DNA from 3 places in the Streptomyces sp. NBC_01304 genome. Region 2 is predicted to be linked to each of the others. Evidence: riboswitches for the same ligand, from Rfam matches in the RefSeq annotation. Region 2 holds a riboswitch; each other region holds the start of a gene.
The links. Region 2 has a riboswitch for cyclic di-AMP ahead of OG430_RS09095 (M23 family metallopeptidase). Riboswitches for the same ligand answer to the same signal wherever they lie in the genome.
Positions count from the first base shown of each region.

Region 1: linked by a shared signal. The riboswitch ahead of OG430_RS14645 (M23 family metallopeptidase) and the one ahead of OG430_RS09095 (M23 family metallopeptidase) in region 2 are both predicted to bind cyclic di-AMP.
Region 3: linked by a shared signal. The riboswitch ahead of OG430_RS20420 (C40 family peptidase) and the one ahead of OG430_RS09095 (M23 family metallopeptidase) in region 2 are both predicted to bind cyclic di-AMP.

Region 1 is NZ_CP109055.1:3,360,516-3,368,249, reverse strand. Features, by position in the region: gene OG430_RS14660 (DNA gyrase/topoisomerase IV subunit A) at 1-508, opposite strand, end outside; gene OG430_RS14655 (M16 family metallopeptidase) at 742-2,136, shown strand; gene OG430_RS14650 (M16 family metallopeptidase) at 2,133-3,521, shown strand; cyclic di-AMP (ydaO/yuaA leader) riboswitch at 3,727-3,887, shown strand; gene OG430_RS14645 (M23 family metallopeptidase) at 3,902-4,669, shown strand; gene OG430_RS14640 (GntR family transcriptional regulator) at 4,952-5,650, shown strand; gene OG430_RS14635 (HPr family phosphocarrier protein) at 5,800-6,081, opposite strand; gene OG430_RS14630 (bifunctional acetate--CoA ligase family protein/GNAT family N-acetyltransferase) at 6,284-7,734, shown strand, end outside.
Region 2 is NZ_CP109055.1:2,083,807-2,091,540, forward strand. Features, by position in the region: gene OG430_RS09070 (Glu/Leu/Phe/Val dehydrogenase dimerization domain-containing protein) at 1-152, shown strand, start outside; gene OG430_RS09075 (TetR/AcrR family transcriptional regulator) at 258-884, shown strand; gene OG430_RS09080 (SIMPL domain-containing protein) at 908-1,681, opposite strand; gene OG430_RS09085 (PH domain-containing protein) at 1,816-2,181, opposite strand; gene OG430_RS09090 (SGNH/GDSL hydrolase family protein) at 2,373-3,152, opposite strand; gene OG430_RS09095 (M23 family metallopeptidase) at 3,393-4,274, opposite strand; cyclic di-AMP (ydaO/yuaA leader) riboswitch at 4,277-4,437, opposite strand; gene OG430_RS09100 (alpha-galactosidase) at 4,779-6,899, opposite strand; gene OG430_RS09105 (tyrosine-protein phosphatase) at 7,159-7,734, shown strand, end outside.
Region 3 is NZ_CP109055.1:4,677,981-4,685,714, reverse strand. Features, by position in the region: gene OG430_RS20435 (M48 family metallopeptidase) at 1-229, shown strand, start outside; gene OG430_RS20430 (C40 family peptidase) at 279-1,322, opposite strand; gene OG430_RS20425 (hypothetical protein) at 1,651-2,004, shown strand; gene OG430_RS20420 (C40 family peptidase) at 2,104-3,276, opposite strand; cyclic di-AMP (ydaO/yuaA leader) riboswitch at 3,282-3,455, opposite strand; gene OG430_RS20415 (AfsR/SARP family transcriptional regulator) at 3,738-7,031, shown strand; gene OG430_RS20410 (DUF4232 domain-containing protein) at 7,179-7,734, shown strand, end outside.

The DNA of each region.
Region 1 (7,734 bases), 1.3 Mb from region 2:
GGGCGACCGGCTCCTGCTCCTGGCCGTCGTAGTTGGGCGAGAAGTCGACGGTGTCCTCGTCGATCGACTCCGTCATCAGCGAGGTGGCATCGGCCATCCGCGCCTCGGTGTACCTCATGGCGGCCGGCGGATCGTCATTGCCGAGCGAGCCGAAGTTGCCGTGCCCGTCCACCAGCGGCACGCGCATCGAGAAGGGCTGCGCCATGCGCACCATCGCGTCGTAGATCGACGCGTCGCCGTGCGGGTGCAACTTGCCCATGACCTCGCCGACCACGCGCGCGCACTTCACAAAGCCGCGGTCGGGGCGCAGGCCCATCTCGTTCATCTGGTAGACGATGCGGCGCTGCACCGGCTTGAGGCCGTCGCGGGCGTCCGGCAGGGCTCGGGAGTAGATGACCGAGTACGCGTACTCGAGGAAGGAGCCCTGCATCTCGTCGACGACGTCAATGTCGAGGATCTTCTCCTCGAAGTCGTCCGGTGGCGGGGTCTTCGTGCTGCGGCGGGCCATCGCTGCTGCGGCTCCTTCACGTTCCTGTGCGGGGCAATCTCCAGTTCCGACGCCGACCATTGTGGACCGAGCCACTGACAACGCGGACCGCGACCCGTCCATTGCGCACCTGGAGTGCACTCCGGGCGCTCTCTGAGAGCGAACCCGGGACGGGAACTTCGCCAGGTGTCAGCGCGCTTGCATACAGTGGCAGGGCTGATAAAAGACAGCAGTATCGCGATCGAAGGGACCACATGCCCATGGGTCACACGGCCACAGCGCAGACCGGCTCCGGCGGCCTGACAGCGACCGAGCACCGGCTGGCCAATGGCCTGCGGGTGGTGCTCTCCGAGGACCACCTCGCCCCGGTGGCGGCGGTCTGCCTCTGGTACGACGTCGGCTCCCGCCACGAGGTCAAGGGCCGTACGGGCCTTGCGCACCTCTTCGAGCACCTCATGTTCCAGGGCTCGGCCCAGGTGAAGGGCACCGACCACTTCGCGCTGGTGCAGGGCGCCGGCGGCTCGCTGAACGGCACCACCAGCTTCGAGCGCACCAACTACTTCGAGACCATGCCCGCCCACCAGCTGGAGCTCGCCCTCTGGCTGGAGGCCGACCGCATGGGCTCGCTGCTCTCCGCCCTCGACGAAGAGTCGATGGAAAACCAGCGGGACGTCGTCAAGAACGAGCGCCGCCAGCGGTACGACAACGTTCCGTACGGCACGGCCTTCGAGAAGCTGACCGCGCTCTCCTACCCGGAGGGCCACCCCTACCACCACACGCCGATCGGCTCGATGGCCGACCTGGACGCGGCCACGCTCGAGGACGCGCGGGCGTTCTTCCGTGCGAACTACGCGCCGAACAACGCGGTGCTGTCGGTGGTCGGCGACATCGACCCGGAGCAGACGCTCGCCTGGATCGAGAAGTACTTCGGCTCCATCGAGAGCCACGACGGCAAGCAGCCGCCGCGTGACGGCTCGCTGCCGGACACCATCGGCAGGGAGCTCCGCGAGGTCGTCGAGGAGCAGGTCCCGTCCCGCGCCCTGATGGCCGCCTACCGGCTGCCGGAGGACGGCACGCGCGCGTGCGACGCGGTGGACCTGGCGCTCACGGTGCTCGGCGGCGGAGAGTCCTCGCGGCTCTACAACCGTCTCGTACGTCGCGACCAGACGGCCGTAGCCGCCGGTTTCGGCCTGCTCCGGCTCGCCGGGGCGCCCTCGCTCGGCTGGCTCGACGTGAAGACGTCCGGCGACGTCGAGGTGCCCACCATCGAGGCCGCGGTCGACGAGGAGCTCGCCCGGTTCGCCGAGGAGGGCCCCACCGAGGAGGAAATGGAGCGCGCGCAGGCCCAGTTGGAGCGCGAGTGGCTCGACCGGCTCGGCACGGTCGCGGGCCGCGCCGACGAACTGTGCCGGTACGCCGTCCTGTTCGGCGACCCGCAGCTCGCCCTCAGCGCGGTCGGCCGGGTCCTCGACGTCACCGCCGCCGAGGTCCAGGAGATCGCCAAGGCCCGTCTGCGCCCCGACAACCGCGCGGTCCTCGTGTACGAACCGACCGATTCCGAAGAAGACGCAGGGGACGCGACGGACGAAGCGGCCGAGGCGAACGCAGCCGCCGCCGGCGACAACGACGAAGAGGAGGCGGCGAAGTGACCGAGCTCGCCACCATGGAGTTCCACCCGCAGCCCCAGGCGGGCGAAGCCAAGCCGTGGGCCTTCCCGGCCCCCGAGCGCGGCGAGCTGCCCAACGGCCTCACGGTGCTGCGCTGTCACCGCCCCGGCCAGCAGGTCATCGCCGTCGAGGTCAACCTCGAAGCGCCACTGGAGGCCGAGCCGGCCGGCCTGGACGGCGTCGCCACGATCATGGCGCGCGCCTTCTCGGAGGGCACCGACAAGCACTCCGCCGAGGAGTTCGCCGCCGAGCTGGAGCGCTGCGGCGCCACCCTTGACGCGCACGCCGACCACCCCGGCGTACGCCTCTCGCTCGAAGTCCCGGTCTCCCGGCTGCCGAAGGCCCTCGGCCTGCTCGCCGACGCCCTGCGCGCGCCCGCCTTCGCGGACAGCGAGGTCGGCCGGCTGGTGCGCAACCGCCTGGACGAGATCCCGCACGAGATGGCCAACCCGTCCCGGCGGGCCGCCAAGGAGCTCTCCAAGGAGCTGTTCCCGGCCACCGCGCGCATGTCGCGCCCGCGCCAGGGCACCGAGGAGACCGTCGAGGCCATCGACTCCCTTGCCGTCAGGGCGTTTTACGAGGCCCATGTGCGTCCGGCCACCGCGACCGCGGTCGTCGTGGGCGACCTCGCGGGCGTCGACCTCGACCAGTTGCTCGCCGACACCCTGGGGGAGTGGACCGGCAACACCGCCGAGCCGCACCCCGCCTCGGCCATCACGGCCGACGACCGCGGCCGCGTCATCATCGTCGACCGCCCGGGCGCGGTGCAGACGCAGCTGCTCATCGGCCGCGTCGGCCCGGACCGGCACGACAGCGTCTGGCCGGCCCAAGTCCTCGGCACCTACTGCCTGGGCGGCACCCTGACGTCGCGCCTGGACCTCGTCCTGCGCGAGGAGAAGGGCTACACCTACGGTGTGCGCGCCTTCGCCCAGGTGCTCCGCTCGGGCACCGACGGCGTGGGCGGCGCGTCCCTCCTCGCCATCAACGGCTCGGTGGACACGCCCAACACGGGACCGGCCCTGGACGACCTGTGGAAGGTGCTGCGTACGCTCGCCGCCGAGGGCCTCACGGACGCCGAGCGCGACGTCGCCGTGCAGAACCTCGTCGGCGTCGCCCCGCTGCGCTACGAGACCGCGGCCGCCGTCGCGGGCACCCTCGCAGACCAGGTCGAGCAGCACCTCCCGGACGACTTCCAGGCGCAGTTGTACCGGCGCCTCACCGAGACGGGCACCGTGGAGGCCACCGCGGCCGCCGTCCGCGCCTTCCCGGTGGACCGGCTCGTCACCGTCCTCGTCGGTGACGCGGCTCAGATCGCCGAGCCCGTCAAGGCGCTCGGCATCGGCGAAGTGACTGTTGTCACGGGCTGAGTCGACCGCGTAGCAACTTCAGGGACCCCGGCGGCGTACGTGCCTCCGGGGTCCTCTGTTTTGCGATATGTCCGATATTTCAGAGAGGTTGAGCATCTGCCCTGTGGCGTGCGCCTCAAAAGTGCCGATCCGTTTGTCGATTGAAAGATGTCCCGTTTAGCGTCGGTCCCGCTGTTCGTCAGCTATGCGCCGCATCCGCGGCACCGGACAGCCATCGCCGAGTCCCCGTCAGGCGCGAGCCTGGGGAGCCGGGGACCCACTCAGTCCCTGGGGTGAATCGGAGGCCCTCCTCAACCGGGGGCGTCCGTAGGAGACCTTCCTGCTCCGAACCCGTCAGCTAACCCGGTAGGCGAGAAGGAAGGAAAGGACACCGCCGCTACATGGCCTTCTCCCGTGCCACCGGGAAGCACCGTCGTCCGAGCGCCCTGACGCGCAAGAGCGCGAACATCGCGGGCATCGCCGCCCTCACCACGACCGGCGTCATCGGCACCCTCGCCTCTCCCGCGCTCGCCGCGGAGGACACCTCGCCGCGCGACACGGGCCTCAACCAGGCCGTCTCCATGGCCGACGCCGTCGCCGCCCACATCGACGAGCAGGTCTCCGCCCAGGAGGAGGCCGCCGAGCAGGCCGCCGCCAAGAAGGAGGCCGAGGCCGAGGCGAAGCGCAAGGCCGAGGCCAAGGCCAAGAAGGAGCGCGAGGCCAAGGAGCGCGCCGCCCGCGAGGCCGAGCGCAAGCGCCTCAACTCCTTCACCTCGCCGATCGCCGGCAGCTACGTCTCCACCGGCTACAAGGCCGGCGGCGCCGTCTGGTCCTCCGGCAGCCACACCGGCGTCGACTTCCACGCCGCGTCCGGCACCTCCGTCCACTCGGTCGGCTCCGGCACCGTCGTCGAGGCCGGCTGGGGCGGCGCGTACGGCAACAACGTCGTGATCAAGATGAACGACGGCACGTACACCCAGTACGGCCACATGTCGTCGATCGGCGTCTCCGTCGGCCAGACCGTCACCCCGGGCCAGCAGATAGGCATCTCGGGCGCGACCGGCAACGTCACCGGGCCGCACCTGCACTTCGAGGCCCGTACGTCCCCCGACTACGGCTCGGACATCGACCCCGTCGCGTACCTGCGCTCGCACGGCGTGAACGTCTGACGCTCCGCACGGCGAGATCGTCCGACGAACGTCCGACGAACGTCCGACGAACGTCTGACGATCCCCGCAGTCCCCACCGCTCCCAGCAAGCCCCGGCATCGCGCCGGGGCTTGCTGCGTTTTGGTGCAGGCCGAGTCTGGCCAAAAGATATCCATGGAATCCGGCAGCCCATCGGAAATATGGGTGTGCTGCAATAGGCTCGCTGAACGAGCGTCAACGGGCGTCAACTCAACCGCGTTTCGCGGGGATGCGGCGCATATTTCTTAGGGTGGAGGTCCGGTCATGCGCATTCCCGCGCACTCGGTATGCACGGCCATCCGGGACGACATCGTGTCCGGTGTCTACGAGCGCGGCAGCCGGCTCACCGAGGAGCTGCTCGCGCGGCGCTACGGAGTCTCCCGCGTCCCGGTCCGCGAGGCGCTGCGTACCCTGGAGGCCGAGGGCTTCGTCACCACCCGCCGGCACGCGGGCGCCTGCGTCGCCGAGCCCAGCGCGCGGGAGGCGGCCGACGCCCTGGAGATCCGCATGCTGCTCGAACCGCTCGGCGCCGCCCGCGCCGCCCGGCGCCGCACGGACGCCCATCTGAAGGTCCTGCGCGGCCTGGTCAGGCTGGGTCAGGAGCGGGCCCGGCGTGGTCAGAGCGAGGATCTGCGCTCGCTCGGCGGCTGGTTCCACGAGACGCTGGCGCAGGCCTCCGCCAGCGAGGGCCTGATCGCCCTGCTCACCCAACTGCGGCACAAGATCGCTTGGATGTACGTCGTCGAGGGTGCGGCCCGGCCCGTCGAATCCTGGGCGGAGCACGGCGCGATCGTCGACGCGGTGGCCCGCGGGGACGCCGAGCGGGCCCGTTCGCTGACCGCCCTGCACACCGAACGGGCCGCGGCCGCGCACCGGCTGCGGTTCGCCGAGCCGGCGTCGAAGACCGTGCCCGCGGTGAGGACTTCGCAACATTCCGTAAACACGGCGAGCGCCCGCAATTAACAGGGGCCCCGTATACAAAGACCTGTATTTAGACGGGGTCTCTTTTTGCTGCCCGGAATTCGCCCACCAGTGGCAAGGGGCGCAAAAATAACTGAGCCGTGCCGCCCGAATTCGGGCGGCACGGCTCAGTCGAAATTCGTCTGCTTGGCTCAGACGGTCTCGGGAAGCTCCTCGAGCCCCTCGGCGACCAGCTTCGCCAGACGGTCGAGCGCGGCGTCCGCGTTCTCGGCGTCCGAAGCCAGGACGACCTCTTCGCCACCCTGCGCGCCCAGACCGAGCACCGCGAGCATGGACGCGGCGTTGACCGCGTTGCCATCCGCCTTGGCGATCGTCACGGGGACGCCGGAGGCCGTGGCCGCACGGACGAAGATGGAGGCGGGACGGGCGTGGAGGCCCTCGGTCCAACCGACGTTGACGCGGCGCTCAGCCATGTGATGCTGCCCTTCAGGTTTCACTCAAGCCTTGTCTAGACCACTGTCTCATATCCGGGCGGGTGCTCCCGCCGGTCTTTCGTCCGTCATCCTGCTGCCCTTCGGCCCCCCTAGCCTGCAACGGTCCACGCGGCCGCGCGACCCGTACGATCCGCCGCCGCGACCCGTACGATCCACGGCCACGAGCCGTAGGCTGACCCGCATGCAGAACGCGTCCGAGCGTGCGGACTACCCGGCCCACTGGGAAGCCGACATCGTCCTGCGGGACGGCGGCACCGCCCGGATCCGGCCCATCACGGCCGCGGACGCGGACCGCCTGGTCAGCTTCTACGAGCAGGTCTCGGACGAGTCGAAGTACTACCGCTTCTTCGCGCCCTACCCCCGCCTGTCCGCCAAGGACGTGCACCGCTTCACCCACCACGACTTCGTGGACCGGGTGGGCCTCGCCGTCACCATCGGCGGCGAGTTCATCGCGACGGTCCGCTACGACCGCATCGACGCCACCGGAAGGGCGGCCTCCGCGCCCGCCGACGAGGCCGAGGTCGCCTTCCTCGTCCAGGACGCCCACCAGGGCCGCGGCGTCGCCTCCGCCCTGCTCGAACACATCGCGGCGGTCGCCCGCGAGCGCTCCATCCGGCGCTTCGCCGCCGAGGTGCTGCCCGCCAACAACAAGATGATCAAGGTCTTCCGGGACGCGGGCTACGAGCAGAAGCGGACCTTCGAGGACGGCGTCGTACGCCTCGAATTCGATCTGGAGCCGACCGACGAGTCCCTCGCCGTGCAGCGCGCCCGCGAGCAGCGTGCCGAGGCCCGCTCCGCGCAGCGCCTGCTCGCGCCCGGCTCGGTCGCCGTCATCGGCGTCGGACGCAGCCCCGGAGGCGTCGGCCGAGCGGTCCTGCAGAACCTCGTGACCTGCGGTTTCACCGGCCGTCTCTACGCGGTCAACGCGGCCTTCGCCGAAGATCAGGCCGCGCTCGAAGGAGGTGTCCCCGCCCACCGCTCCGTGGCGGAGATCGCCTCGGACGAGCCCGTCGACCTCGCGATCGTCGCCGTTCCCGCCGCGCGCGTCCCCGAGGCCGTCGCCGCATGCGGCGAGCGCGGGGTGCGGGGCCTGGTCGTGCTGTCCGCCGGATACGCCGAGTCGGGGCCCGAAGGCCTGGTCCGCCAGCGGGAGTTGGTGCGCCAGGCGCGTTCGTACGGCATGCGTCTCATCGGCCCGAACGCCTTCGGCATCATCAATACGTCGCCGGACGTGCGCCTCGGCGCCTCGCTGGCCCCCGCCATGCCCAGGGCCGGCCGGATCGGCCTGTTCACGCAGTCGGGCGCGATCGGCATCGCGCTCCTGGCCGGGCTGACCAGGCGCGGAGCGGGCCTGTCCACCTTCGTCAGCGCGGGCAACCGGGCCGACGTGTCCGGCAACGACCTCCTCCAGTACTGGTACGACGACCCGGACACCGACGTCGCCCTCATGTACCTGGAGTCGATCGGCAACCCCCGCAAGTTCACCCGCCTCGCCCGCCGCACCGGCACCGTGAAGCCGGTCGTCGTGGTCCAGGGCGCCCGGCACTCCGGCGCCGCCCCCACCGGCCACGCCGTCCAGGCCACCCGCATCCCGCACGAAACGGTCTCCGCCCTGCTGCGCCAGGCGGGTGT
Region 2 (7,734 bases):
CCTTCGCGCACACGCGCGGGGCGATGCGCGCCCTGGTCGGCCATCTCCTGGACCGTGCCGCCGCCGACGGCCGCACCCCGCGGGCCGCGGCGCACGCACTGGCGGCGGAGCGGCTGCCGGTCATCACGGAACGGTTCGGCACGTACCGCTGAATCTGCGGTACCGCTGAATCCTCGGTACCGCTGAGTCCCGGTACAGCCGAATCCCCGGTCGGCCCCGCCCTGCTCCGGCCGTCCGCGAGCAACTAGGGTGACGCCGTGGCACGGGTCCGGTTGAGTGTGCAGGAGCGGCGCGAAGAACTCCTTCGCGCCGCCGTCGAGCAGATCGAGGCCCGTGGCGTGGCCGCGGTCCGCATCGCCGATGTCGCCTCCTCGCTCGGCGTGAGCAACGCCCTGGTGCTCTACCACTTCGCGTCCAAGGAACGGCTCGTCGCGGCCGCCTTCACCTACGCCGCCGAGGGCGACCTGGCCCATCTGCGCAAGGTCCTGGGCCGCCGCACCACCGCCCTGCGCCGACTGCGGGCGGCGGTGCGCTGGTACGCGCCGACCGGCCAGGCCAAGGGCTGGCGGCTGTGGATCGAGGGCTGGGCCGCGGCCCAGCGCGAGCCCGCCCTGCGCGAGGTGACCCGCGACCTCGACCAGCAGTGGAAGGCCGCCCTCGCCGAGGTCATGGCCGAGGGCGCCGCCGCGGGCGAGTTCAGCTGCCCCGACCCGAGGGCGGCGGCCCTGCGCCTGACCGCCCTGCTCGACGGCCTGGCCGTGCAGACCACGGCGTACGCGGGCACGCTGACCCGGACCGCCATGCTGGAGTGGGTCGACGACGCCCTGGCCCGCGAACTCGGCCTCGACCGCGAGGCGTTGACCGGCGCGGCACACCAGGGCTGAACCGCCCGTTCAGGGCGAGACCGTCAGCACAGCTCATACACGGCAGTGACCGTCACCTGGTCCTCGACCTCCCCCGGCGCCACCGGCACGCCCTCCTTGTCGAACGCCACGGCCGGCATCGCGAGCGGGCGCGGCCGCCCGCTCTCCCCCTCGTTCAGCGACACCAGACGGCCCAGCTTGCAGCCGCTGAGCCGCGCGTACTGCACGGCCTTCTCGTGCGCGTCCAGGTGCGCGGAGCGGCGCGCCGCGGAACGCAGGCGGCTGCTGTCGGCGACGTCGAAGGCGACGGAGTGGATGCGGCCGGCGTCGCCGCTCGCGTCCATCACGGCCTGGATGACCGCGCCGGTCCGCTTGATGTCGCGGACCTGCAGCGAGAACACCTGCCCCGCCTGATATCCGGTGATCTTGGACGTGCCGGTGGTGGGGTTGTGCTCGTTGACGGCGGAGAGCGACAGGCTCTCGGTGCGTACGTCCCGCTCCGCGAGCCCCTCCTTCTTCGCGGCCGCGAGCAGCGCGTCCGCCGCGGCGTTCTGCGCCTTGAGGGCGGCCTGCGCGGTCGGCTTGGTGACCTCGACGCCGACGGTGACGACGGCCGTGTCCGGCATGGCCGTCGCACGGCCCTCGCCGGTCACGGTCACGGTCGCCGGCTTGGGCGCCTGCGCGGTCCCGGCCTGGGCGGCGGGCGAGGCCTCGGGTGCGGCGACGGCCTGCGTCGCGGCACCGGCGAGCAGGCCCCCGGCCAGGACGGCCGCGGCGAGCGACCGTGCGGCCAGGGGCGTTGAGGTGCGTACGGGCATGAGGGGTGGTCCTTCCGCTCTTAGGGCCCCTCCCCCGGTTCCCGGAGAGGCCGCGCGGTCATCCCAGCACCGGCGCCCGCCCGGGGGGCCACGCCACTCCCGCTCCGCGCCGCCTGTCACCTCACCGGGTCACCTCACCGGGCCACGAACTGCGTCAGGATCGCCTGCACCTCATAGATGTTGACGCCCTTGGTGAAGGTCTTCTCGATCGGCGTGGGGTTGCCCGATATCCAGATCTTGAGTTCCGCGTCGAGGTCGAAGTGCCCCGCGGTCTCCACCGCGAAGTGCGTGATGCTGCGGTACGGCACCGTGTGGTACTCGACCTTCTTGCCGGTGATCCCCTGCTTGTCGATGAGGACGAGGCGGCGATCGGTGAACAGCATGGTGTCGCGGATCAACACGAAGGCGGCGTAGACCTGTTCGCCCTGCCCGAGGAGGCGTGCGTACTCCTGCTGCGCCTTGCCCGGATCGATGGTGTGCGCGTTGCCGAAAAGCGCCATGACTGGCCCCCATGAGTAGACGTGTCGAAATCATCGAACTCTAACTCGATACGCCTTCGCTCCAGCTAAAGGGCAACCTCCTTACGGAGGCGACAGATCCGGCTCTCAGAGGCATCAGGAACGGCTCGCAGACCCAACAGGCCCGACGCACGAAGACATCAGGCCCGACGCACGGAGACATCAGGCCCGACTCACAGAGGCATCAGGTCCGGCCGCTTCGCCGACACGTGGTCGCCCGAAGACTCCCCGCGCAGCCGCCGCCCGATCCACGGGACCAGATACTCGCGCGCCCACTGGATGTCGTCGCGCCGCACCTCGAGCGTGCCTCGCGGCGGCAGCGGCGGCCATGCCTGGTCGGGGTCGGCCGGGATCTCCAGGCCGAGCACCTGGGCGGCGCGCAGCGCGACGCGGGTGTGGCCCTCCGCCGACAGGTGGAGGCGGTCACCGTCCCAGGCACGGCGGTCCTGGACCGAGCGCAGCGACCACAGGTCGAGGACGGGGCAGTCGTAGCGGTCGGCGATGGAGCGCACATGGGCGGTGTACGTAGCGATCTTGCCGCGCAGATGCCGCAGGACCGGAACGTTCCGGGTGTCGAAGCCGGTGGTCACGAGGACCGTGCCGACGTTCTCCTTCAGGTCGGCGACGGCCCGCTCGAAGCGGGCCGCGACGTCGTCGGGGTCGGTGCCGGGGCGAATGATGTCGTTGCCGCCGGCGCAGAAGCTCACCAGGTCGGGGGCGAGCTCCTTGGCGCGCGGGACCTGCTCCTCGACGATCTGGTCGAGGAGCTTGCCGCGCACGGCGAGGTTGGCGTAGCGGAAGGTCTGCTCGGGGTGCCGGTCGTCGAGGAGGACGGCCAGGCGGTCGGCCCAGCCGACGAAGGTGTCGCCGGGGCCCGGGTCGCCGACACCTTCGGTGAAGCTGTCGCCGACAGCCGCGTACGACTTGAACTGGGGTGTCGATTCGTCTGCCACGTCGGCATATCTTTCACCTCGTCCCGTGACCTACGCCACCGTAATAAGGGTCAACGGGGGCTTGACGGCGGGTGATATATGCCACCGATAAAGATCGAACCAAGTCGGAATACCGGGCATCAGCGCCGAACGCACCGATGGCCGGAGCCCTTTACGGGCTCCGGCCATCGGTGAAAGCACGGTCGCGATGCAGTTCGGGACGCGGCTCGGAACGCGCTCCTGAACACGGTGCGCAATGCGTCAGACGGTCACGCCGTGGCTGCGCAGGTACGCGAGCGGGTCGACGTCCGAGCCGTAGCCGGGGCCGGTGCGGACCTCGAAGTGCAGGTGCGGTCCGGTGGAGTTGCCGGTGGAGCCGGACAGGCCGATCTGGGTGCCGCCGTCGACGCTCTGCCCGGTGGCGACGTTCAGGGACGTCATGTGGGCGTACTGCGAGTAGTGGCCGTCGGCGTGCTGGATGACGACCTCGTTGCCGTACGAGCCGCTCCAGCCGGCCGAGACGACGGTGCCCTCGCCGATGGCCTTGACCGGGGTGCCGGACGGGACGACGAAGTCGGTGCCGGTGTGGTAGCCGCTGGACCACATGGCGCCGGCCGTGCGGTACGAGGTGCTGATGGGGGCCTCGACCGGGGCGGTGAAGCCGTTCGCGGCCTTGGCCTGGACGGCCTCGCCCTGCACGGCCTCGGCAGCCTTGGTGCCGGCCGCGTCGATCTGCGCCTGGCTGGCCGTGGCCCCGGTGGCGTCGGCCTTCGCCGCGGACTTCGCGGTGGCCTCGGCGGCGCCGTCGAGCTTCAGCTTCATGCCGGGGCGTATGTGCCGGGGGTCGTCGCCGACGACCTTGCGGTTGTCGGCGTACAGCTTCTTCCAGCCGCCGTCGACGTTCAGCTCGTCGGCGATCGCGGACAGCGAGTCCCCGGCGACGACGGAGTACGTCTTGGCGGCGGCCTGCGGTGCGGCGGCGGGGGCGGCCTGCTGCACCTGGGGGGCGGCGGCGGTCGCAGCATGGGCGCCGGCGGCTCCGAGCAGCGGCAGCGCGAGGGCGGCGCCTCCGGTGCCTGCGGCGGCGAATCCGCGGCTGATCCGCTGGGACTTGGGACGGCGGTGCTTACCCTTCGCGGGCATGGCGAATTCCTCTCCGGCGCCTGCGAGGTGAGCTGTCGGGTTCGGACTGGAGATGTCCGGCCGCTTTTACGCGGCTTCACCCCAAGCCTCTCCGGTGGACCGGATGCGGCATCTAACCGTGGGTCCCCCGCTCCTGCCGTACACGGGTGGGTGTGCGGAATTCCGGGCGGCGGCAGGATTGGGCGTCCGTCCGGATGCCGCAGAACGTAAACGAGCGCGGAGCGCGGAGACAAGCAATCAATTCCCGCGCAATTGCCCACCGATGATCCATTCCCGGAATTGCCGTCACACTCCGTGGATGAATGATCTTTAGTGCCGCCTTACCCCTGGAAATCGGCCCGCGAAGATCGCCACGCACGGTCACGACTATGATCCCGCTCACGGACAGAGAGCCATGAGCCTTTAGTTCCAGGCCAGTTACCACGAAGGCCCGCGTAAGCCCCTTATCCAGCGAACCACTTGAAGTTCACCAACCACCTGAAACTACCTAATCCCCCGAATCGGTCATTTACGACTGAAGCGGAAGATCGCGGCATCAAGGTCACCACGCAGCCCGGTGTGCAGCCCGTGATGGAGCAGCACCGCCCCCCGGTGCACCTCTCCCGCCCCGGCCCTGTCGCTCCTGCCGACCCTGTCCCCCACCCCGACCTGCTCGTACGTCCCCGCCGGATCGAGCCCCCGCAGCCGCAGCCGCGCCACCGGCTCCCCGTACCGCTGCGCCTGCAGCCACGCGAGGACGACGACCTCGCCCCCGTGCACGTACTGCACGGCACTGAGCCCGCCGTCCGGAGCCCGCAGCCGGTACAGCTCGCCGTGCTGCACGACGGGCCTGATCTCCTTGTAGAGGTCCACCCACTCCCGCGCCTCGGCCAGCTCCGCCTCGCTCCACCGCGTGAGATCGCCGCCCACCCCGAGCACCCCCGCCATGGCGCTCACGAAGCGGAAGCGAAGCGAGCTCACTCGGTCGTTGAGCTGCGTGTTCGGGCTGTCGGTGACCCAGGCGGCCATCACCCGGGCGGGGTGCAGCTGGCTGAAGCCGTGCTGGATGGCGAGCCGGTCCAACGGGTCGGTGTTGTCGGAGGTCCACACCTGGTCGGTCCGGGCGAGGATGCCCAGATCGATCCGGCCGCCCCCGCCCGAGCAGGACTCGAAGGCCACCCCGGGGTGCTCGGCCCGCAGCCGGTCGAGCAGCGCGTACAAGGCATGCACATGGTCATTCCAGAGCCGCTGCGGACACTCCTCGCCGGGCCAGCCCGCATCCGTGAAGCTGCGGTTGAAGTCCCATTTCACATAGTCGATCGGCGCGGACGACAACAGTGTGTGCAGCTGTTCCCACAGATAGTCCTGTACGTCGGTGCGCGCGAGGTTGAGCACCAGCTGATGCCGGAATTCGGTGCGGGTACGCCCGGGAAAGTGCTGCACCCAGTCGGGGTGCGCCCGATACAGATCACTGTCCGCGTTGACCATTTCCGGTTCGACCCAGATCCCGAACTGCATTCCCAGCCCGTGCACTTCATCGGCGAGCGGCTTCAGCCCGCCGGGAAAACGATCAGGATTCGGTGTCCAGTCGCCGAGGCCGGCCCGGTCGCTGGTGCGCCGCCCGAACCAGGCATCGTCCACCACGAACAGCTCCACACCGATGTCGGCCGCCCGCCGGGCCAGCGCCCGCTGCTGCGCCTCGGAGATGTCGAAGCCGGTGGCCTCCCAGGAGTTGTAGAGCACGGGCCGCACGTCCTGGGCGTCCGGGATCACGTGCTCCAGCTGGTAGGCGTGCCAGGCCCGGCTCGCCCCGCCGAAGCCACCCGCGCTCCACAGTCCGGCGAAGACGGGCGTGGTGAGGGACTCACCGGGCCGCAGCAGCGCCTGCCCCGAGTCGTCGTGCCCGCTCCCGCCGGCGATCTGCACCCGACCGTCCGGCAGCTGCTGCACGGCGATGCGCCATGACCCCGACCAGGCGAGGGCGCAGCCGTAGACCTCGCCGTGCTCCTCACTCGCCCCTTCCGCGTCGAGCGCGACCCAGGGCAGATGCTGATGGCTCGTGTGCCCGCGCCGACTCCCGATGATCTTCTCGCCGTACGTGAGGTCGGAGCGTACGAGCCGCGACTCGGCGGCCCACCGCCCGTGCAGCTGGGACAGCCGCCACCGCTCGCGCTCCGGCAGCGTCCAGACCGCGGAGTCCGCGCGCAGCACCTCCACGTCCGGGCCGTGGCCCAGGTGCTCCAGGACGGCGGAGCGCTCCAGCACGTCCCCGCGCATCCGGTACACCAGCGTGATCCCGAGCCGGTGCGCCGTGTCCTCGAAGCGCAGGCGCAGCTCGCCGGCCGCCACGCTCGCCGCCCCGAACTGCCACTCGGTGCCCCGCACTTCAGGCGTACGCACCGACAGCGCGGGCCGCACGAAGCGGGGCCCGCCCTCGACCGGGTACTCCTCGCGTCCGTCCAGCGGGGACTCGAACCCCCGGGCGGGCGGGCCCGGTTCGGCCGCCAGGGCCTCCGCGTCGGCGAGGGCGATGCGCGCGCCCCAGTGCAGGTGAAGCAGTTCGTCGCCGGCGCCCAGGTGGAGGGCGTAACTGCTGGTGGGCCCGGAGAGCACCCACGTACGACCGTCGCCACCGACCTCGATCACCAAGACCCCCACAGATCCGAACAGCCGCGATCAGCCACGCACAGGTGCGCACAGCCGTGAACACTCACGGCCATCTTCGGGGGCGCCCCACGGCCGGGGCAACGCCCGCGCCGCACTCTTCACCACCGCGCGCACATCCCGATGCCACCTCCGCTTTCCGGGCATGCGGACAGATGATTGCCCTGGACACCGATGTCGTATGGTCGAAGGCGCGCACCGCCGGCGAGCAAGCGCCGACGGCCTATTCGGAGGAGCCCCCGTGACGCAGCAGGTCCCGTCGACAGAACCCGAGCTGGCCGGAGTGCGCAATTTCCGTGACGTGGGCGGGCTGCCGACCGTGGACGGCCGGCGGTTGCAGGCCGGGCGGCTCTTCCGCAGTGGCCATCTGGCCCATGCCACCGCGTCCGACGCCGAGTTCCTCGGCTCGCTGGGGCTGCACACCATATTCGACTTCCGCAATGCGGCGGATCAGAAGCTCGAAGGCCCGGACGTCGAGCTGACCGGCGTACGCAATGTGAATCTGCCGCTCTCCGACCCGGCCGACGGCGCCGAGTTCTGGAAGATGGTCCGCGACGGCAACATGGACGAGCTCCGCTCGATCCTCGCCGACGGCAAGGCCGCGGACCGCATCACGTCGTCGTACCGCTCGATCATCAAGGAGCGCACCGCCGAGCACAGCCGGGTCCTGCACGCCCTCGCCGAGGACAGCGTGCCCGCCCTGATGCACTGCGCCGCCGGCAAGGACCGCGCGGGCCTGTCCATCGCGGTCACCCTGCTCGCCCTGGGCGTCGAGCGCGAGGCCATCGAGACGGACTACCTGGAGTCCAACGCCGCC
Region 3 (7,734 bases), 2.6 Mb from region 2:
CGGCGGTGACGGTCGCCAGGGACAGATGGCACTGCACTGGGCGCTGTTCCAACTGCCCGCACATCTCGTGGACTACGTGATCGCTCACGAACTGGCCCACATCAGGATCCCCGGACACGGAGCGGACTACTGGCGGCTGCTCCAGCAGGCAGTGCCCGCGTACGCGGAACACAAGGCCGAGCTGGACGATCTCGGCCGCCGCCTTTGGCTGGGGGAGACGAAGGTCTGAGGGTTGGAGTAGCTGGACACCGGCTGGCCAGGTGGGTCGGTCGAATCGCTCACCCCACCCGCGTAGCCCCCGCAAACGGCATCTGATCCACCGGCGCCAGCCGGACCGGTGCGCTCGGATTCGGGGCGTGGATCATCTGGCCGTTGCCCACGTAGATGCCCACGTGGCTGATGCCCGAGTAGAAGAACACCAGGTCGCCCGGGGCGAGTTCGGAGCGGGAGACGCGCTGTCCCGCGTTGATCTGGGTGTACGTGGTGCGGGGCAGCGCGACGCCCGCCGAGCGGTATGCGGCCTGGGTCAGCCCCGAGCAGTCGAAGGCACTGGGGCCCGAGGCCCCCCAGACATAGGGGCTGCCGAGGGCCCCGTACGCGAACGAAACGGCCTGTGCGGCACGGGCGTTGGGGGCCTTGGCCGCGCCGCGCGGCGTCGAGCGCGAGGCCCGCGCCTCCCCGCCGTCACTCTCCTGCGCGAACCGGTCCTGCTGCTCGGCAGTGAGCCGCTTGAGCAGCAGCTTGGCCTCCGCCAGCTTGCCGGTGACCGACTCCTTGTGCGCCTTCAAGTCGGCCTGCACGTCCCGGAGTTCGGCGTGCCTGTCGTCGGCCGTCGCACGCAGCTGCGCCAGCTCGCGCAACCGCTCCTGCACGCCCTCGATCGCGGTGGCCTGCCGGTGCCCGGCCCGGTCGGCGAGCGAGGCCCGCTCCAGGTACTGGTCGGGGTCGGAGGAGAGGGCGAGCTGCAGTCCGGGGTCGATGATGCCGGCGCGGTACTGGGCCGTGGCCGTCGAACCGAGCTGCCTGCGGGCCGAGTTGAGGTCCTCGGCCTTGCGGGCGGCCTCGTCCTGCAGCTCGCCCACGTCCTCCTTGACCTTCGCCGCCTTCTCCTTGGCGCCGTTGTACTTCTCGGTGGCGATCTCCGCCTCGTGGTAGAGCCGGTCGACCTTGGCCTTCACCTGGGCGGCGGTGAGGCGGGGCTCCGCGTGTCCGGTGCCGTCGAAGGCGGTCGCGCTCGCGGCCGAGGCCAGGGCGAGGGTGGCGGCGGTGCGTGCCGTGTTGCCGGTGAGCGAGCGCGGTTTGGGCTTTCGATGTGCGGCCACGTACGTCTCGTCTCCCTTACGCGTCCGGCGGCGGCCCGCACAGGGGGAGCGGGCCGCCGCCGGACCTCTCGGCGGTGGTGACCGACTGCCGTCCCAGCGGATGCGGACGACGGTGGGGAGCCGGTCACCTCGGGAAGGACGCTAAACCTGGGCGTCACGACTTGGTGACGGATTGTACGTAACTGTCCGAAGAGGGATAGCTGATGACCATTCCTGGCCGCACTCGCGGACGGACCCCACCCCATCGACGTACGACTGTGACCGAAGCGGCGGAAGTGACCGACCTGGTGGAAGAGGGGTGGTATGGACCCGGCTAGGCTCCGGCCTCATGGACGTACTCATCAACGTGTTCGTCGGCCTGCACATCATCGGCATCGCCTCGCTCCTCGGCGGTTTCCTGACTCAGATGAAGGCGATGGGCCAGGGCACGGCACGGTTCACGCCGCCGATGCTGCACGGCGCGCTGACCATGCTGGTCACCGGTGTGGCGCTGGTCGGGCTCAATCAGGCGGACGACCAGACGGTCAACAACCTCAAGATCGGCATCAAGCTGGCCGTGCTGATCGTGATCCTCGGGCTCGTGTATGTGAAGCGGGACGAGGAGAAGGCCGAGAAGGCGATGTTCGGCGCGGTGGGCGCGCTGACCGTCGTGAACATCTTCATCGCCGTGCTCTGGACCTGAGCCCGGCAAGGTTCTGGACCTGAGCCCGGCAAGTTCCAGCGACGGTGAAGCCCCGGTGCCGAGTGGCGCCGGGGCTTCTTCGCGTCGTACGGAACTGCGTCAGGCCGGCCGGACCACGCTGTGGATCGGCATGTAGTAGATCGACTCGGTGCGTACGTTCGCACCCGGCTTCGGCGCGTGGATCATCTGGCCGTCGCCGATGTAGATGCCGACGTGGCTGATGTCGTCGTAGAAGAAGACGAGGTCGCCGGGCTTGGCGTCCGCGACCTTGACGGTCGTGCCGACCTTCACCTGGTCCCAGGTGGTGCGCGGCAGCGTGATCCCGGCGGCGGCCCAGGCGTCCTGGGTCAGGCCCGAGCAGTCGTACGAGTCGGGGCCGGTGGCACCCCAGACGTACGGCTTGCCCATCTGGGCCCGGGCGAAGCTGAGCACCTTCTCGGCCTTCGCGGCGTAACTGCTGTCCGAGGAGCCGGAGTCGCTGCCGGAGCCGGATCCCGAGCCGGAGTCCTGCCCCTCCTCCTTCTCCTTCGCGGCCTCCTCGGCGGCCTTCCGCTTGGCCGCCTCCTCCGCCGCGGCCTGCTTGCGCGCCAGCTCCTCGGCCTTCTTGCGGGCCTCTTCTTCCTTCTTCTTCTCGATCGCCGCGAGCCGCGCCTTCTCCTCGGCGGTCAGCTTCGAAAGCAGCTCACGCGCCTCGGTCAGCTTCGACTGGACGTCCGACTTGCTCGTCCGCAGGTCGTCCTGGGCGTCGGTGAGCGACGCGAGGCTCTTGGTCGCCTCGCCGCGCTTCTCGGTCGCCTCGGCCTGCAGGTCCTTGTACTCGTCGACCGCGGACTGCTGGCTCTTGCTCATGCGGCTCATCAGCTGGCGCTGGTCGAACAGCTGCTGCGGATCGTCGGCGAGCAGCATGTTGGCCGTGGCCGAGGTGGAGCCGTTGCGGTACTGGGCCGCGGCGATCGAACCGAGCTCGCGGCGCGCGTCGTTCAGCTTGTCGGTGCGCTTGGCGACCTGGTCGAGCAGATCGTCGACGTGTCCGCGCTGGCTGTCGGTGCGTTCCTTCGCCGCGTTGTACTTCTGGGTGGCGACGCCGGCCTGCCGGTAGAGGTCGTCGACCTTCTTCTGGACCTCTTCCAGGGACGGCTTGGGCTTGCTGGGCGCGGCGTTCGCGCTCTGCGCCAGGAGCGCCACGGAGGTCAGGGCGGCCGTGGTCATGCCGACGGCCTGAGCTGTACGTATTCGACCGGACCGACTGCGCGGCTTGCGGTGCGACGCCAAGGAGGCGCTCCTTCCAGTGACCGCCTACCGGGTTAGCTGTCGGGTTCGGGCGGGTGGTTCGGAAGGCTGCCCTACGGTCTTGTACGTCTTGCTCGTACGCGACCGATTCACCCCAAGGTCAAGTTGGGTCCCCGGCTCCGGTTTGCCTGTGGGCGCACCGGACTCGGCGCGAGCCGCCCGTTCCCGACGTCTGTCGCCGGTGGGGGTACGGGTTGCTCGCGGAGCACGCTAGCCAACACGTGTGGCTGCTGTGAAGGTTGATGTTCGATATGCCCGATACATTTTCGTGACCTTGATAACTCCGCTGTCCGGTTTGCTGTTCCTTGTCGTCACAACTGGTGTCTTGCTGCGACGCCCGGCCGCAGGTGCGGCCCGGCCCGGGCGCTGCCAGGCGGTCGTGCGCGGGGACGTCACCGACCCCTCCGGTAATCTGGTGCTTTCCCCCACAAGGAGTTGCTTCCGTGGAGTTCCGGCTGCTCGGAGCGGTTTCCGTCGCCACCGAGACCGGCGAACTGCCACTCGGCCCCGCCAAGCGGCGCAGCCTGCTCGCCGCCCTGCTGCTGCGGCCCAACCATCCGGTGCCGGTGGACCAGTTGACCGACGCCCTGTGGGAGCACGAGCCGCCGGCTCGCGCCCGCAGCGTCATCCAGGGTCATGTGTCGCGGCTGCGGGCCCTGTTCGCGGAGGCGGACGCCGAGATGTTCGGGGTCGAACTGGTCACGCAGGGCACGGCGTACGTGCTGCGCATGCCGGAGAGCCTGCTCGACGCCCACCGCTTCGAGGAACTGGTGACGCTGGCCCGCAGCCAGCGCGCGCCGGCCGATGCCGTGGCGATGTACCGGGAGGCCCTCTCGCTGTGGCAGGGCCCGGCCCTGACCGGCGCCTACCCGAGCCCGCCGCTGCAGGCCGCCGCGCACGCGCTCGAGGAACTGCGGCTCGCCTCCGTGGAGTTGCTGGCCGCCGACTACGGGCGCCTCGGCGAGCACGCGCGCGCCGCTGCCTTGTTGCGTGCGGAGGCCGGGGCCCATCCGCTGCGCGAGTCGCTGTCCGCCGCGCTCATGACGGCCCTGCAGCGGGCGGGACGCCGCTCGGAGGCGCTCGACTGGTTCCACCGCACGCGGCGGCTGCTCGCCGACGAGCTGGGCGTGGATCCGGGGCACGAGCTGGCGGACGCGTACGCGGTGGCGTTGCGCGGGGAGGAGCTGCGCGGGCAGGCGGGGCAGAGGACGAGCGCCGACGTGGCGGAACCTTTGTCCCCGACTCGGGCCCCCGCTCCGGCCGCACCGGCCCAGCCGCAGGCCCAGGTCTCAGCTCCGGGGTTGACCGAGGCCCAGGCCCAGGCCCAGGCCCAGGCCCAGGCCCAGGCCCCGGTTCCGGCCCCGGCCCAGGTGGCGGCTCCCGCCCTGGGCCAGGTCCCAGCTCCGGGGTTGGCCGAGGCGCAGGCCCTGGCGCAGGCCCAGGCCCCGGCGCAGGCTCAGGCCCTGGCGCAGGCCCAGGATCCGGCCTCGGCTCGGGTCCAGGCTTCGGCCCATGTCGCAGATCCGGCCTCGGCTCGGGGTCAGGTCCCGGCCCATGTCGCAGATCCGGCCTTGGCGCAGGCGCAGGGTCCGGACTCGGCTCGGGTCGAGGATCCGGCCCAGGTCCCAGCTCCAGTGTTGACCGAAGTCCAGGCTCCCGCCCAGGACGCAGCTCCGGCACTGACGCAGGCCCCGGCCCCGCCCCAGCTCCCAGCTCAGGCCCTGCCCGAGGTCCAGGCTCCGGCCTTGGCGCAGGCCCCGGCCTACCCGCCCGCGCCCCACTCGCCCGCGCCCGCGTCCGCCTCGCCGACGCCCCCACTGCCCGCCACCGTCGACCTCCTGCCCCGCATGCCCCGTGGCTTCCACGGTCGCGCCGCCGAGCTCACCGCCCTGTCCCGCGCCGCCGCCGGCGAGGCCCCGGTGTGTCTGGTCACCGGCCCCGCCGGCGTGGGCAAGACGGCGCTCGTCGTGCACTGGGCGCACCGCAACCGCGCCGCGTTCCCCGGCGGACTGCTCTACGCGGACCTGCGCGGTTTCAGCGACACCGGCGCCCCGCCCCGCGCCGAGGTGCTCCGCGAGTTCCTGCTCGCCCTCGGGGTCCCGCCGCGCCGGATACCCGAGTCGGCCGACGGCGCCTCCGCGCTGTTCCGCTCCCTGGCCGCCGACCGCCAACTCCTCGTCGTACTCGACAACGCACACGGCTCCGAGCAGGTCAGGGAGCTGCTGCCGGGCGGCACCGATTGCGTCACCGTCGTCACCAGCCGCTACCGGCTGCGCGGCCTGATCGCCTCCGACGCCGCCCGGCCCGTGCCCGTCGACGTCCTCGGCCCCGACGACGGCACCGCCCTGCTCGCCGCGGTCCTCGGCAAGGAGCGCGTCCTCGCCGAGGCGGTCGCCGCCCGGCGTCTCGCCGAACTGTGCGGCGGTCTGCCGCTCGCCCTCCGGGTGGCCGCCGCGCGACTCGCGGACCAGCCGGACTGGTCGCTCGGCGAGATGAGCGCCGAACTCTCCGACGCCTCCCGCCGGTTGAGCCTCCTGGACGTGGAGGACACGGGCGTACGCGCCGCACTGCGCCTCACCGTGAGCCGCCTGCCCGAAGCCGCTGCGCACCACTTCGCCCACCTCGGCCGGCACCCCGGCACCCACGTCGACCGCTACACGGCCGCCGCCCTGGCCGGCACCGACCCGGACGCGGCCGAGGCCGCCCTGGACCGCCTCGCCGCCGCCCACCTGGTCATCCGCACCGCACCGGGGCGCTGGACCCTGCACGATCTCGTACGGCTGTACGCGCGCGGCCTCGACGCGGAACCCGACGCCGTCCGGCGCGTCCTCGACCACACGGTGGCCACCGCCCTGGCCGCGGCCGACGCCGCCGAACCCGGCGACGAGCCGTGCTTCGACCTGCCCGTGGACTTCCAACCACCGCGGGCGGTACGGGAGTTCACCGGCCGCGAGCAGGCCATGGCCTGGTACGCGGCCGAACGCGACGACCTCACCCTTGCGGCCGCCGCCGCGCACACCGCCGGGCTGCACGGCCGGACCTGGCGGATCGTCCTGGGCCTGTGGCCACAGATCGTGTGGCGGGTCCGCGACGGCTGGACCCCCTTGCTGCAGCGGGCACTTGAGGCGGCCCGGGCCGACGGCGACGTACGCGCCGAGGGCCGGGTCCTCGCCCTGCTCGGCTGGGTCCTGACCGAGGAGGGCCGCATCCGGGAGGCCCTGATCCACCTTGAGGCGGCCCCGGCGCTCGCCGCCCGCGCCGGCGATCCGCACGGCGAGGCCACCGCCCTGGTCAACCTCTCGCTCGCCCAGGCGGCCCTCGGCGACCCGGAAGAGGCCGCCGAAGGCTGCGTACAGGCGGCGGAACTGGCGCGCGCCACCGGCGACCGGCACATCGAGCGACTCGCCCTGCACCACCTCGCCCGGCACCGGCTGGAGGCCGCGCAGTGGCAGTCGGCCCTCGAAACGGCCACCGCCGCACTCGCCCTCGACGGCTCCCCGGACCCCTCGGGTGCGTCCCGGGTGCTGCTCCTCACGGCGGCCGGGGAGGCCCTGCTCGGGATGGGCGAGGAGGCCGAGGGCGTCCGGCGCCTGCGGGGCGCGGCGGACGAGGCGGAGGCGTCCGGCTACGACGAGGGCGCCGTGCGGGCGCTCGGCGCGCTGCTGAAGGTATCGGCGGACGTGGGGCTGCGAGCGCGCTACGACACGGCTCTCGTACGACTCACATCTCAGTCCTGACCTGCGCTTTCGCCCAAGTGGGGCGAACGTCAGCGGGACGTCAGCGGGGCGTGAGCGAAGCGCCAGCGGGCCCGGCCAAGCTGAGTGCAGACCACAGCGGAGGCGACGCCTCCGCGACCGACCGCTCCACCGCACGGGGGAACTCACATGCGTACCACTCGAATCCGCACCACCGCCCTGGCCGCCGCCGCCACCGCAGTCCTGGCCCTGGGCCTGACCGCCTGCGGCGGCTCGGACAGCGACAGCGGCAGCGGCAAGGGCACCAACGTCGACGTCGGCAAGAGCGCCGGCAAGACCGCGGGTGCGGAGGGCTCGGAGAAGTCGGGCGGCGACGAGTCGACCGACGCCAAGTCGTCCTCCGGCCAGGGCACTTCCGGCGGTGGCTCCGGCTCCGGCGGCTCGGGCGCCGACAAGGCCTCCGCCGACTCCGCCGTCGGCGAGCCGTGCAAGGGCGACGAGCTGTCGATCTCCGTGCTGCACCGCTTCCCGGCCGAGCAGGGCGAGCACCTGCTGATCACGGCGAAGAACGCCGACTCCAAGCCCTGCTGGGTCACGTCGTACCCGTCGGTCATGCTCGGGGACACCTCGAAGGTCCTCAGCCTCTCGTCCAAGGACGACTCCAGCGGCACCACCAAGGTCACGATCACGCCCGGCGGCGAGGTCTACTCCGCGGTGGCCCTCTTCGTCGACGGCGACAAGACCA